3 regions of the Erwinia persicina genome follow, and region 2 is predicted to be linked to each of the others. Evidence: predicted binding sites of a transcription regulator. Region 2 holds the regulator's gene; each other region holds the start of a gene.

Region 1 (5,227 bases), 1.3 Mb from region 2:
TGCAGTGCAACCTGCCAGCAATTAGTCGTAACAACCTGGTGAAATGAATGTGCAAGCTGTGTTAAATCGTTTGTGCCACACAGCCGTTTACGGCAGGATACCGCCCCCGGCTGGATGCCATACCCACGCGTGCCTTTGCTACGTTCCGGCAATCGACGCCTGTGCAGCCTCCCGCTGTGGAAACTAATAATAAGTGGAGAACCTGAATGACTCTAAGTACGCCAATGATGGTGACATTCTGTATTTACATTCTCGGCATGGTGTTGATTGGTTTCATCGCTTACCGTTCAACGAAAAACTTTGACGACTATATTCTGGGGGGCCGCAGTCTGGGGAGTTTTGTTACCGCGCTCTCCGCGGGAGCCTCGGATATGAGCGGCTGGCTGCTGATGGGCCTGCCCGGTGCCATCTTCCTCTCCGGTATCTCCGAAAGCTGGATTGCCATCGGCCTGACCCTGGGAGCCTACCTGAACTGGAAAATTGTCGCGGGCCGTTTGCGCGTGCAGACCGAGCATCACGACAATGCCCTGACGCTGCCGGACTATTTCTCCAGCCGCTTTGAGGACACCAGCAAACTGCTGCGGGTGATCTCTGCGCTGGTGATCCTGGTGTTCTTCACTATCTACTGTGCCTCCGGTGTGGTGGCCGGTGCCCGTCTGTTCGAAAGCACCTTCGGGATGAGCTATGAAACCGCCCTGTGGGCCGGTGCGGCGGCTACCATCGTCTATACCTTTGTTGGCGGTTTCCTGGCAGTCAGCTGGACCGATACGGTGCAGGCGACGCTGATGATTTTCGCCCTGATCCTGACGCCGGTGATGGTTATTCTGGCCGTCGGTGGCCTGGATGATGCGATGGCCGTCATCAGAGCGAAAAGCATTGAGAACGTTGATATGCTGAAAAACCTCAACTTTGTGGCCATTATTTCCCTGCTGGGCTGGGGGCTGGGCTATTTCGGTCAGCCGCATATTCTGGCGCGCTTTATGGCGGCAGACTCTCACCGCTCAATTCGTACCGCACGTCGTATCGGCATGATCTGGATGATCCTGTGTCTGGCTGGTGCCGTGGCGGTAGGCTTCTTTGGTATCGCCTATTTCCAGAACCATCCGGAACAGGCGGGTGAGGTGTCACAGAACGGCGAGCGTATCTTTATTGAGCTGACCCGCATTCTGTTTAACCCGTGGATTGCTGGTGTGTTGCTGTCGGCCATTCTGGCCGCGGTGATGTCCACCCTGAGCTGCCAGCTGCTGGTGTGCTCCAGCGCGCTGACAGAAGATCTGTATAAGAACTTCCTGCGCAAAGGGGCCAGCCAGCGCGAACTGGTGTGGGTAGGGCGCATGATGGTGCTGCTGGTGGCCGCCATCGCCATCGGTCTGGCGGCGAATCCGGATAACCGCGTGCTGGGTCTGGTGAGCTACGCCTGGGCCGGTTTCGGTGCGGCATTTGGCCCTGTGGTCTTGCTCTCACTGGTGTGGAAGCGCATGACGCGCAACGGGGCACTGGCAGGTATGATCGTGGGTGCCGTGACGGTGCTGGTCTGGAAGCAGTGGGGCTGGCTGGATCTCTACGAGATCATCCCGGGCTTCCTCTTCGCCAGCATTGCCATTGTGGTATTCAGCCTGTTCGGTAAAGCGCCATCGGCCGCCGCGCAGCAGCGTTTTGATGCCGCTGAAGCGGAATACCAGGCCGACTAACGGCTTCTCTGTCCGCTGGTACCGCCAGGCGCCAGCGGATCTTTCCCGCACTTCTTCTGCTGTTTTCCGCTCCCTTCCTGCCGTTAGCGTTACATTTGCTTAAATTTTACCCCCCGCAAAACGCGAAAATAAGCCCGCGCCATCTTGTATTTCCTTAGCCGATAATGATAATCGATATCGTTCTTATTTTACTTATCTTTACTGAATTTGACCGGATTTCACATTTGAGGTGTCAGGCATGTTTGTCCCGTTTCTGATTATGTTACGTGAAGGGCTGGAGGCGGCGCTGATTGTCAGCCTGATTGCCAGCTATCTGAAGCGGACGCAGCGAAGCCAGTGGTTTCCTGCCATGTGGGCGGGCGTGTTTGTGGCGGCTGCCCTGTGCCTTGCTCTCGGCTGGTTTATCAATGAAACCACCGGTGAATTCCCGCAGAAACAGCAGGAGCTGTTTGAAGGGCTGGTGGCCGTCATTGCCGTGGTGATCCTGACCTGGATGGTATTCTGGATGCGCAAAGTGTCGCGTAACGTCAAAGCCCAACTCGAAGATGCCGTCGACAGCGCGTTACAGAAGGGCAACAGCAGCGGCTGGGCGCTGGTGATGATGGTATTCCTCGCCGTCGCGCGCGAAGGCCTGGAATCCGTATTCTTTCTGCTGGCGGCCTTTCAACAGGACGTGGGCTATGCGCCGCCGCTGGGCGCGATGCTGGGTCTCGCCACGGCGGTGGTACTGGGCATGCTGATTTACTGGGGCGGCGTGCGCCTGAACCTCGCCAGCTTCTTTAAATGGACCAGCCTGTTTATCATTTTTGTCGCCGCCGGGCTGGCTGCGGGGGCAATACGCGCCTTCCATGAGGCCGGCCTGTGGAATCATTTTCAGGCGGTGGCGTTTGATTTCAGCCAGACCCTGACAACGCACAGCGTCTTCGGCACCCTGCTGGAAGGACTGCTGGGCTATCAGGAAGCCCCAAGCGTGAGCGAAGTGGCCGTCTGGTTTATCTATCTCGTTCCCGCGCTGCTGCTGTTTATGATGCCTGCGCGAACGGTTGCACCCTCTGCGCGCATCACGCGCTGAATCTGGCCGGACAGGTCACCGACCTGCCGCTTATAACACTTAGACTGGGAAGACCCTATGACCACTCATTTTCGCCGTCAGGCCCTGAATGTTGCCCTGCTGGCGGCGCTGACCTCGTCGGGCGCTGCACTGGCTGCGGATATTCCGCAGGTGAATGTCAGCGTGAACGACAAACAGTGTGAACCCATGTCCCTGACGGTTGATGCGGGAAAAACGCAGTTCATCATCAAAAACAACAGCCAGAAAGGGCTTGAGTGGGAGATCCTGAAAGGGGTGATGGTGGTGGAAGAGCGTGAAAATATCGCGCCGGGCTTTACGCAGAAGATGACGGCAAACCTGGAAGCGGGTGAATACGACATGACCTGTGGTCTGCTGAGTAATCCGAAAGGCAAGCTGATTGTCAAAGCCAGCGGCAGTAAGGTCAATGACGGCAAGCCGGATGTCTTACAACTGGTGGGGCCGATTGCCGATTATAAGCTGTATGTCACTAAAGAAGTGGAGCAACTGGTTGCCGGAACGAAAGCCTTTACCGATGCGGTAAAAGCGGGCGATCTGCAGAAGGCCAAAGCCCTGTTTGCCCCGACCCGTCAGCACTATGAGCGTATCGAACCGATTGCCGAGCTGTTCTCCGACCTGGATGGCGCGATTGATGCCCGTGAGGATGATTTTGAGAAGAAAGCCGAAGATCCTAATTTCACCGGTTTCCACCGCTTAGAAAAAGTGCTGTTTGCTGATAACACCACTCAAGGTCTGGATAAGTTTGCTGACCAGCTGTACAAAAATGTGCTGGATCTGCAAACCCGTATCAGCGAGCTGGCGTTCCCGCCGGGTAAAGTGGTGGGCGGTGCTGCCGGTCTGATTGAGGAAGTCGCGTCCAGTAAGATCTCGGGTGAGGAAGACCGCTACAGCCGCACTGACCTGTGGGATTTCCAGGCCAACGTTGATGGCGCGCAGAAAATTGTTAATCTGCTGCGTCCGCTGGTGCAGAAAGCCAATCCACAGCTGCTGGCGAAAGTGGACGGTAACTTCAAAAAGGTGGATACCATTCTGGCGAAATACCGTACCAAAGATGGCTATGAGTCTTACGATAAATTAACCGATGCTGACCGTACGGCACTAAAGGGTCCGATCACGGCATTAGCCGAAGATCTGGCGCTGCTGCGCGGCACGCTGGGTCTGGATTAAGCACAAATGGCAAAACCTGTTGATGACGTGGCACTGACGTCACGCCGTCGTTTACTGAAAGGGATGGGCATCCTCAGCGGTGCCCTTGCGCTGGCGGGCGGATGCCCGGCTCATGCAGCGGTCGATGAGAAAACTTCTTCCCCGGGCACCCTGTCTCCGGGGGCCCGCCAGGAGCGTCAGCCATTTTATGGCGCGCACCAGGCGGGGATCACCACCCCGCAGCAGGCGGCAATGATGCTGGTCGCCTTTGATGTGCTGGCCAGTGACAAAGCCGATCTGGTGCGGCTGTTTACGCTGTTAACCGACCGCATTGCGTTTCTGACCACCGGCGGTAAAGCCCCGCAGGTGACCAATCCGCAGCTGCCGCCGATGGATTCAGGCATTCTGGGCGATGATATTTACCCGGATAATCTGACAATTACCGTATCGGTGGGAAGCTCACTGTTTGACGAACGTTTCGGTCTGGCCGCCCTTAAGCCGCTGAAGCTGCAAAGGATGACACGCTTTCCTAACGATTCGCTGGATGCCAGCCTGTGTCACGGCGATTTGCTGCTGCAGATCTGCGCCAACACCAATGACACGGTGATCCACGCGCTGCGCGACATTATCAAGCATTCACCGGATCTGCTCAGTGTGCGCTGGCGGCGGGAAGGCTTTATCTCTGACCATGCTGCACGCAGTCGGGGCAAAGAAACGCCGATCAATCTGTTGGGCTTTAAGGACGGCACGGCTAATCCGGACAGTACCGATGGTCACCTGATGGACAACATCCTGTGGGTCAGCAGGGAGCAGGGCGAACCGGCATGGGCGGTGGGCGGCAGCTATCAGGCGACGCGCATCATTCAGTTCCACGTCGAGTTCTGGGATCGCACGCCGCTGCGTGAGCAGCAGACAATATTTGGCCGTGAAAAACACAGCGGTGCGCCGCTGGGCATGCATCATGAGCACGATGTCCCGGACTATGCCCGCGATCCCGACGGCGACGTCATTCCCATGGATGCCCATATCCGTCTGGCGAACCCACGCACGCCGGAAACACAAAGCAGCCTGATGTTGCGCCGGGGGTACAGCTACTCACTGGGGGTGTCTAATGCCGGACAACTGGAAATGGGGCTGCTGTTTGTCTGTTACCAGCACGATTTGGAGAAAGGTTTTCTCACCGTGCAGAAACGTCTTAACGGCGAAGCGCTGGAAGAATATATAAAGCCGATTGGCGGTGGTTATTTCTTTGTGCTACCTGGCGTACCGAATGCACAGCACTTCCTGGCCCAGGGATTGC
Region 2 (5,227 bases):
GCCACGCTGGTATGTGACGTCCGGTGATGCTAAACCAAAAATCATTCAGGCTACGGATACAGAAGATCTCTCTCGTTTCGTGGTTCCGATTGGTGATCAGTGGAAACGCACTCCTGAAGATAAAAATATTCTGATGGAAGCTGGCAGCCGCTACGTGAAAAATCAAGATGTTAAACAACTTGCTGCCAGCGAACTTCGTGGACAAATTGTTCCCACTCCGCTGAAAGTGGTGATAGCGGAAGAGGATGCCGATCTCAGTCAGGGTATAAACCTTAATTTGGCGAGTTTACCGAAAGATCGGGCGGAAGCCGTTAAACAACGTTTCTCCCTGCTGGGCGTGAAACTGAATGCGGCAGGTTATCCTATCCTTACCACCGTGAACCCAGCAGCCCTGAAAGATATTCCTTCGATATCAGGGGCTTATAGTTTGGTTATCTCGAAAGATAAAGCCGAGGTGATTGGGTACGATGCGCAGGGGGTTTACTACGGTCTGCAGTCAATTATGTCACTCCTGCCAGCAGACGGAAGTCATCGTATTGCCACCTTGAAGGCTGATGATGCACCACGCTTTAGCTACCGCGGCATCTTCCTTGATGTGGGCCGAAACTTTCACAGTAAAACGGCCATCCTGAGGATGCTTGACCAGATGTCCGCCTGGAAAATTAACGTCTTCCACTTCCATCTCACGGATGATGAAGGCTGGCGTATTGAAATTCCTGGCCTGCCAGAGCTGACTGAAGTGGGTAGCCGACGCTGTCACGACCTCAAAGAACAGCGTTGTCTGTTACCGCAGTTAGGCTCAGGGCCGTTCAGCGATAATAACGGAAGTGGCTACTTCAGCCGTGACGACTACATTGAGATTGTGAAATTTGCTGAAGCACGCGGTATCCAGGTATTGCCAGAAGTCGATATGCCTGCCCATGCCCGCGCTGCCGTGATCGCCATGGAAGCGCGTTATCAGCACCTGATGAACGCTGGCCGTGCAAAAGAAGCGTCAGAGTACCGTCTGGTCGATCCAGGAGATAACTCCAATACTACGTCGGTACAACTTTATGACCGGACCAGCTATCTGAACCCATGCCTGACTTCCTCACTGCATTTTGCTAATAAGGTCATCAGTGAAATTCAGCTTATGCACCGCGAAGCCGGGCAGCCACTGCGTAGCTGGCACTTTGGGGGGGATGAAGCAAAAAATATTCGTCTTGGTGTTGGCTATACCGATATCAAACACCCTGAGGCGGGTAAAGGTCAGCTTGATCTCAGCAGGGAAGATCAGCCGTGGGCGAAGTCCCAGGTTTGTCAGGCCATGATTGCATCAGGTAAGGTCAGCGATCTGGGGCATCTTCCGAGCTATTTTGCTTTGAAGGTCAGTGAATTAGTCAAAAAACACGGTATTGAGCGAATGCAGGCCTGGCAGGATGGTTTGAAAAATGCCCAGGATGCCCATGCGTTCGCTACGCCTGAAGTTGCGGTAAATTTTTGGGATACGCTTTACTGGGGTGGCTTCGACACGGTGAATGACTGGGCGAACAAAGGCTATCAGGTGATTGTTTCAAACCCAGACTATCTCTATATGGATTTCCCGTCTGAGGTGAATCCACTCGAAAGGGGCTATTACTGGGGCACTCGTTATAATGATGAACGTAAAATGTTCAGTTTTGCGCCGGATAATATGCCACAAAATGCAGAAACTTCTGTTGATCGTGACGGTCAGTTCTTCAATGCGAAATCTGACAAACCATGGCCTGGTGCAACCGGTATGTCGGCACAGTTGTGGAGTGAGACTGTACGCACTGATGACCAGATGGAGTCTATGATCTACCCGCGTATGTTCTCTGCAGCAGAGCGCTCCTGGCATCGTGCGGCTTGGGAGCAGGATTATCAAGCTGGCAAAGAGTATCGGGGCGGTGAAACGCAATGGATTGACCAGCGTGCTTTACACGATGACTGGCAGCGATTCGCCAATATTCTTGGTCAGCGAGAGCTGGCTAAACTCGATAAGCATGGCATCAGCTATCGTTTACCGGTGCCAGGCGCACGCATTGTGGCTGGCAAACTTGAAGCTAACACGGCCTTCCCTGGTTTAGAGATGCAGTTCAGCACCGACGGCGGAAAGCGCTGGCAGTATTACGACAGACAAAACCTACCAACGGTAACCGGAGACGTGCAGATTAGAGCGGTAAGCCCGGATGGGCAGCGCTTCAGCCGACAGGAATCATTGTAAGACAGGCATAAAAAAACCGATGGCAGGGCCATCGGTTTTTGCATTCAGTCGATCAGATTACTTATCGTGCAGAGTCTCGTCTTCACGGCAATCACCCAGCGAACAGTGGCCATAAAGATACAGGCTGTGGTTGCTCAGTTTAATACCATGACGCGTAGCGATTTCACGCTGACGCTCCTCAATATATTCGTCTCTAAACTCAATGACTTTACCGCAGTCCAGGCAGATCAGGTGATCGTGGTGGTGCTGTTGGGTCAGTTCGAAAACGGATTTACCGCCTTCAAAGTTGTGGCGGGTAACGATCCCCGCGTCATCGAACTGGTTCAGGACACGGTAAACCGTAGCCAGACCAATTTCTTCGCCCATATCAATCAGGCGTTTGTACAAGTCTTCCGCACTGACGTGATGGCCCTCTGGTTCCTGAAGCACTTCCAGAATTTTCAGTCGGGGAAGCGTGACTTTCAGGCCGGCCTTCTTTAATGCGGTGTTATTGTCAGTCATGCGGATATTGTCCTGTTACTTTGCGAGTCACTTAGTGGCTGAAAAGCCCTGAACATCGGTCGGCGCTAAAAATGAGTGCGTTTCAGTATAGAACTGATAATTCGAAATGAAAACCAAAAGGGATGCCTGAAACCGCAAGGGATGTAAGGATAAGTGTCGTTACATCCAGGGAAGCGCGCGCCCGGATTATGTTGGTTTAACATCTCGATCTGCCTCATCTCATCGCCCTTAGGGCGACTCACGTCCTCAATAATGGGGCTTGCGCTGAGAAAGCGGGTAACCGATGGGGTTATTGTACAGTTTTGCAGATGAAAGTTACAAATATGTATCTATTACTTCTATAGGAAAAACCACTCACTTGATGTGAGATACCTCCCACATCAAGCTGTTATAGCTATGCTTCGATAATGTCTTGCAGCTGAAGTTCATCTGAAATTTGTTTTACCCACTGCTCAACACGCTCGTTGGTGAGCTCCGGCTGACGGTCTTCATCAATGGCCAGGCCAAGGAAGTGGGTGTCATCTGCCATGCCTTTAGAGGCTTCGAAGTGATAGCCTTCACTCGGCCAGTGGCCAACAATGACGGCACCGTTCGGCTCAATGATGTCACGGATAGTGCCCATCGCATCACAGAAGTACTCCGAGTAATCTTCCTGATCGCCACAGCCGAACAGGGCCACGAGTTTACCGTTGAAGTCGATCTCTTCCAGCGTCGGGAAGAAGTCATCCCAGTCACACTGTGCTTCACCGTAGTACCAGGTCGGGATGCCCAGCAGCAGAATATCAAAGGCTTCAAGGTCTTCTTTGCTGCTTTTAGCAATATCACGAACTTCTGCAACATCTTTCCCCAGTTGCTTCTGGATCATTTTTGCAATGTTTTCGGTATTGCCTGTATCGCTACCAAAGAAAATGCCGACGAGTGCCATGAGCTTAATAACCTCTTGAATCTTAATGATATGGTGACTGCTGATTTTTTAGCAGATATCGTTAATGATAACAGACCGCCGTAAGCGGATAAATGAGTAATACTGCTGGTTTTGTCGCTGAGTGCTCACCCCCCGAAAGAATCAGGGCTGATGGCTTTGCAGCTGTGCCAGCAGCATCTCTTCAATCAGCTCACTTCGGCTCATATTACGCTCGAAAGCCAGCTGATTCAGGACATCCACCGCGTCGCTGTTCATTTTCAGCTCAACACGTTTCAGGCCGCGCACTTTATCACGCTTGAGCTGATTACGTTTGTTGATACGCAACTGCTCATCACGCGTCAGCGGATTGGTCTTGGGTCGTCCCGGACGACGTTCATCTGCAAACAGATCGATCGTTGTGCGGTCCGTATTCTCTTTTGCCATAGGAATCGTCGTACTGAAAGGCTGGATGACTGATGAATTGGCCGATATGCCGTCTGAGGGTTCAGCAGCGGCAAAATTTTAGCGCGCCATCATACCCCAGTGAAAGTGGTGACGACAATCATTTATCCCCTTCATTCTTCAAGCGGTCGGGGGGATGATGGCGTCCTTAATCCGGCCCTTCCTGGGCCTGTTCCCGGCCACTGAGTGATTTCTGCTCACACCCTTGACCGAACGTCTTGCCGCCCTGCAGCAACACGCATGATTTTGGTTATGATAACCGGAGCAAATAATTTTTTTACAACGCAAAAAAACGACGAATAGCACGTAACACCGCATCGGGCTTTTCGGCATGTACCCAGTGCCCGGCACCGCTTATTACATGTGCACGGGCCTGCGGGAACTGTGACATTAGCGCATCACGATATTCGTCTGCCAGATACGGTGAGCGGTCTCCGCGAATGAAAAGCACCGGGTGCGGCCAGGCCGGTAGCGACTGCCAGCCAATAATGTCGTCATAACAGGACAACAGCACGGGAACGTTGAAGCGCCACTCACCATCATGAAATGATTTGAGCAGAAACTGAATCACGCCTTCTTCGTCAATCGACTGCCGCATCAGCGATGCTGCTTCACTCCGTGAGGTGATAGCCGCATTTGTCACGGCGTTCAGGGCTGTGAAGATGTCATCGTGGTGACGGGTGGTGTAAGCCACTGGCGCAATATCAATCACCACGATACTCTCTACCCGATCGGGGGCCAGCGCGGTCAACGCCATAGCGATCTTCCCGCCCATTGAATGTCCGATCACACTAAAGCGATCGACCTGCAAGTCGTCAAGCGTTTCCAGGATGTCCTGAGCCATCAGGGGATAATCCATCTCAGGCGCACGCGAAGACAAGCCGTGATTGCGCACATCGAGTTGAATCAGACGACGATCGTCTTTTAATCCCCGGGCCAGTACGCCCAGGTTGTCCAGGCTGCCGAACAGGCCGTGGATCAACACCAGAGGCAGTCCATGAGTCGCAGATTGTTCAGATTGCAGGCGGAAATTCAAATTCATAGCGAAAGTTCTTACAGTTGGCACGAGGGCTTAGGGTATCATGGATCCCACAATTTCTGCCGCTGGTGCGAATCACGGAGATGATCTTTTTGCG
Region 3 (5,227 bases), 2.0 Mb from region 2:
TTAACCACGTGAATATAGAGAAGAAAGCCAAATGCGATAAATGCACCGGCCAGAAAACCAAGAATAAGCAGAGAAGATACCGGTGTACGGCTTTTGATCACGCCTGCCTGAACCGCGACAGCTGAGATCTCTTTTGGTGTGTGCAAAGACATATTCGCTCTGGTGAAATAAATAACGGGAAAGGGCGCCAGATTCCGCTGTCCGCTAAAAAAGGCTTCCATCCAGCGCAGAGCAGGGCGTGGCATCAAAATCGGGCGCAGTTTTGCATGCTCGATTAACAAAAACAAGTAGCTTTTAACCTTGTTATTAACGCGTCATTAACAGAACGGCATCGCGGAAACGGCAGTGGCGGAAAGGGGGGTGAAAAACAGGGAGTTAACGCTTTTAGCCCTGCATTGACGGCTTTTTCAGCGATCGATCTCAGATTGTTATTTTAGCGTTGACACCACCTCCACCGTTTCATATCATCCCCGCCGTCAACACGACACAGTTTTCCGGTTTGGGGGTATAGCTCAGCTGGGAGAGCGCTTGCATGGCATGCAAGAGGTCAGCGGTTCGATCCCGCTTATCTCCACCAACTCTTTACCAGAAGACAAGGTGGCACCGGGAAACTGAGAATTAAGATGTGGGGGTATAGCTCAGCTGGGAGAGCGCTTGCATGGCATGCAAGAGGTCAGCGGTTCGATCCCGCTTATCTCCACCAAATTCTGAAAACGCTTTTTTCTTCCTCATAATCTGCTCAGGCGGATTTTTTTTCGTTTCTGTTTTACCCCTACGGATATTTTTCAGCGACTGGTCGCTGAGGTGCACTCTCAGGCTGTATTTAAGCGTCTGTATGGCGATGGAGGCGCGAAGGGCTTGCAGGGAGGGGAAGAAGATTGGGGAGAAAAGAAAGCGGGGCCAGCGGCCCCGCCAGGTGATTACAGTACCAGACCGGCAATTGATGCCGACAGCACGCTCACCAGGGTAGAACCGTACAGCAGCTTCAGGCCGAAGCGCGACACGACGTTACCCTGTTCCTCATTCAGGCCCTTAATGGCCCCGGCGACGATACCGATAGACGAGAAGTTAGCGAATGAGACGAGGAACACGGAGAGGATGCCTTCACCACGCGGAGACAGCGTACCGGCAATTTTCTGCAGATCCATCATCGCCACGAACTCGTTAGACACCAGCTTGGTGGCCATGATACTGGCAACCTGCAGGGCTTCATGGCTCGGTACACCCATAATCCAGGCGAACGGGTAGAACACATACCCCAGAATGCCCTGGAAACTGATACCGAAAATAGTATCAAACAGGGCGTTGATGGCCGAGATCAGCGCGATAAAGCCGATCAGCATTGCGGCGACAATGACGGCCACTTTGAAGCCGGCGAGGATGTATTCACCCAGCATTTCAAAGAAGCTCTGACCCTCATGGGTGTTACCCAGCTTCAGGTCTTCTTCGCTGTCCACGCGGTACGGGTTAATCAGCGACAGCACGATAAAGGTACTGAACATATTCAGCACCAGTGCGGCCACGACGTACTTTGGCTGCAACATGGTCATATACGCCCCGACGATCGACATAGAAACAGTCGACATAGCGGTGGCTGCCATGGTGTACATCCGGCGCTCTGACATCTTGCCGAGAATATCTTTATAGGCAATAAAGTTCTCTGACTGTCCCAAAATCAGTGAACTTACTGCGTTGAAAGATTCCAGCTTCCCCATGCCGTTGATTTTCGACAGCACGGTACCGATAGCACGGATAATGATTGGCAGAATGCGGAAGTGCTGCAGAATACCGATCAGCGCCGAGATAAAGACGATAGGGCAGAGGACGTTAAGCCAGAAAAATGCCAGGCCTTTATCGCTCATATTACCGAAGACGAAGTTAGTCCCTTGCGCCGCATACTTCAGTAGGAGTTCGAACAGATCTGAGAAGCCTTTGACGAAACCCAGGCCAGCTTCCGAGGTCAGGAAGAACCAGGCCAGCAGAACTTCAATGACTAAAAGCTGTATGACAAAACGCACACGGATGTTCTTACGATCGCGGCTGACCAACAGGGCCAGCAGGGCGACTACCGCCAGTGCCAAAGCAAAGTGCAGAATGCGGGACATGTTTGCTCCAAATTTGAGGGCTGTTATATTTCGTTGCACATTCTATGTAACAAGAACGGGAAAAACGAGATCTAAGCCGCAATATAACAATTCCCTATTGCATCAGATTGCAGAAAAGCATGACCCGTCACATGTTTTCACCAAAACTTAACGACTTACCTCATATTCAGGCACGTTATCCCCGATTTAACGCGCGCTGACAAGCGCTGTTTGATTAAAAAATAACCCTTTAGCTGGTAAGTGATTTCCGAATAACCTACAGTAAAAAAGGTTGCTCATTTTTTGAGTTTACCGTAGTTTATTTTGAAGTATAGCCATGGCTATACCTTATAGCGCTGGCTATCACAGCGATAAAAACAACCGTTCCCTATGCACTTGATAATCGTTATCAATGAAAGGCAGCATAGACAGTCAGGTCATCGTTTCAGGGGTAAACACTATGTTCGGAAGCCGCACTGCGGAGCAGAACATTCGCAGTAATCGTAAAATCAAGTTTGCCTTGATGGGGCCCGCCTTTATCGCGGCCATTGGCTACATCGATCCCGGAAACTTTGCCACTAATATCCAGGCCGGAGCCTCCTACGGCTATACCTTGCTGTGGGTGGTCGTGTGGGCCAACGTGATGGCGATGGTCATCCAGCTGATGTCGGCAAAACTGGGTATCGCCACCGGCAAAAACCTTGCCGAGCATATTCGCGACCGCTTTCCACGCCCGGCTGTCTGGTTTTACTGGGTGCAGGCGGAAATTATTGCCATGGCCACCGACCTGGCGGAATTTATCGGCGCGGCCATTGGCTTCAAGCTGGTGTTTGGCGTCAGTCTGCTGCAGGGCGCCATGCTCACCGGGGTGGCCACTTTCCTGATCCTGATGCTGCAGAGCCGCGGGCAGAAGCCGCTGGAATTTATCATTGGCGGATTGCTGCTGTTCGTGGCGGCCGCCTATGTCATTGAGTTGTTCTTCTCACAGCCTAAAATTATCGACCTGATGCACGGTATGGCGGTGCCTTCCCTGCCAACGGCGGATGCCGTGCTGCTGGCGGCGGGCGTACTCGGGGCGACGATCATGCCGCATGTCATCTATCTTCACTCGTCCCTGACGCAAAAAGACGAGGGGGGCACGCGTGCACAGCGCTACTCCTCTACCAAGCTGGATGTGGCCATTGCCATGACCATTGCCGGTTTTGTTAATCTGGCGATGATGGCGACCGCGGCAGCCGCGTTTCACTTCAGCGGCCACAGCGGCATTGCCGACCTCGACCAGGCCTATCTGACGCTGGATCCCCTGCTGGGTAAAGCGGCCGCCGTGGTGTTTGGTCTCAGTCTGCTGGCGGCCGGGCTCTCCTCAACCGTAGTAGGGACGATGGCCGGTCAGGTGGTAATGCAGGGCTTTATCCGCTTCCATATCCCGCTGCTGGTACGTCGCGTGGTCACCATGCTGCCGTCCTTTATTGTGATTATGGCGGGCTGGGAACCGACGCGTATTCTGGTGATGAGCCAGGTCCTGTTAAGCTTCGGTATTGCTCTGGCGCTGGTGCCGCTGCTGGCCTTCACCGGCAATCGTGAGCTGATGGGCGATATGGTGAACTCACGACTGATGCAGAGTATTGGCTGGGTGATTGTGGCCGTGGTGGTGGTATTAAACGGCTACCTGCTGGTGGCCATGGCAATGAACCTCTGACCCTGTCATAAAATAACAGGGCGACCCGGTTACGGGTCGCCCTGAAAAATTACCAGCGGTCGTGACGATCGCGTCGGTCGCGTTCATAATGACGGCGTTCATTTTCATGATGACGCCATTCGCGCCGGCGATCGTGGTCGCGCCAGCGACGCTCCTTTTCCCACTGATGATGACGACGCATCTCCTGATGACGTCGCCACTGCTCGTGTCGCCACCATCGCCCTTCATCGTAGCGGTAGTTATTACGCCACCAGTGGTTGTCGCGCCAGCGGCCACCGTCCCAGTAACGTCCCCGATCGTCACGATCGCCTAAATGCAGTGTAATACCGGGAGCCAGAGTGATGCGTGCGCTGTCGGCGTAAGCTGTGTGTACCGCCAGCGGGGATAAACTTGCCAGCAAAGCGGCAATAAGCAATAAGCGTTTCATATTATCTCCTTTATCAGCGGCCTGACTGCGCCACCGTAGAAGCACAATATAAACAGTTCATCAACGTTACGCCTGGGGAACTCTGAAAATGTGCGGAACAGGCGGATTTGGGATTTTTCTGGAAGGGGAATAACAGAGCCGATCGTTTCTGACCGGCCCGGAGAGGATTGCTGGTCAATATCAATCGAGAATGGCTTCAATCTCTGCCAGTTCATCCGCAGTAAAGTCGCGGTTGCCCAGCATCTGCACGGCGTCATCGATCTGGCTGGTTTTGCTGGCACCGATAAGCACCGAGGTAACGCGGTCGCCGCGCAGTACCCAGGCCAGCGCCATTTGTGACAGCTTTTGCCCGCGACGCAACGCCAGCGCATTCAGTCGCTGCACTTTTTCCATCTTTTCAGGCGTCAGCTGATCGCCACTGAGGAAGCGGCTGCCGCTGGCAGCACGCGAGTCTTCAGGTATGCCGTTAAGATAGCGGTCAGTCAGCATACCTCCCGCCAGCGGCGAGAACGCAATACTGCCTACGCCCTGGTCGGCCAGCACGTCCAGCAGGCCGTTTTCCGGCGCACGTTCAAACATCGAATACTTAGGCTGATGGATCAGACAGGGCGTGCCCAGTTCTTTCAGAAGGGCAATGGCCTGTGCAGCGAGATCCGCCGGGTAGTTTGACAGACCGACGTACAGTGCCTTGCCCTGACGCACCAGATGATCCAGCGCGGTCATGGTTTCTTCCAGCGGCGTTTCCGCATCCGGGCGGTGATGATAAAAGATGTCCACATACTCCACGCCCATACGTTGCAGACTTTGATCGAGGCTGGAAATCAGGTACTTACGCGAACCCCAGTCACCATATGGCCCCTCCCACATGGTGTAACCCGCCTTGCTGGAGAGCACGAGTTCATCACGATAGCCGCGAAAATCCTCGCGCAGGATGCGGCCAAAGTTTTCTTCAGCCGATCCCGGGGGCGGGCCGTAATTATTGGCCAGGTCGAAATGAGTGATACCGTTATCAAAAGC

The links. The regulator Fur, encoded in region 2, represses iron uptake genes when iron is present. The targets are predictions, from matches to a motif close to ATAATAATGAGAACNACTATCAA.
Region 1: efeU (iron uptake transporter permease EfeU) is a predicted target of Fur. The motif match lies at 1,856-1,878, and genes of this name have one in related genera.
Region 3: K6L24_RS05995 (Nramp family divalent metal transporter) is a predicted target of Fur. The motif match lies at 2,481-2,503, and genes of this name have one in related genera.

Annotation. Positions count from the first base shown of each region.
Region 1 is NZ_CP082141.1:2,029,337-2,034,563, forward strand. Features, by position in the region: gene putP (sodium/proline symporter PutP) at 207-1,691, shown strand; gene efeU (iron uptake transporter permease EfeU) at 1,930-2,763, shown strand; gene efeO (iron uptake system protein EfeO) at 2,821-3,948, shown strand; gene efeB (iron uptake transporter deferrochelatase/peroxidase subunit) at 3,955-5,227, shown strand, end outside.
Region 2 is NZ_CP082141.1:3,321,156-3,326,382, reverse strand. Features, by position in the region: gene K6L24_RS15265 (beta-N-acetylhexosaminidase) at 1-2,224, shown strand, start outside; gene fur (ferric iron uptake transcriptional regulator) at 2,282-2,725, opposite strand; gene fldA (flavodoxin FldA) at 3,120-3,650, opposite strand; gene ybfE (LexA regulated protein) at 3,792-4,073, opposite strand; gene ybfF (esterase) at 4,369-5,133, opposite strand.
Region 3 is NZ_CP082141.1:1,318,177-1,323,403, forward strand. Features, by position in the region: gene K6L24_RS05975 (formate/nitrite transporter family protein) at 1-152, opposite strand, end outside; tRNA gene K6L24_RS05980 (tRNA-Ala) at 502-577, shown strand; tRNA gene K6L24_RS05985 (tRNA-Ala) at 628-703, shown strand; gene K6L24_RS05990 (NupC/NupG family nucleoside CNT transporter) at 921-2,105, opposite strand; gene K6L24_RS05995 (Nramp family divalent metal transporter) at 2,545-3,783, shown strand; gene K6L24_RS06000 (DUF2502 domain-containing protein) at 3,833-4,210, opposite strand; gene K6L24_RS06005 (aldo/keto reductase) at 4,391-5,227, opposite strand, start outside.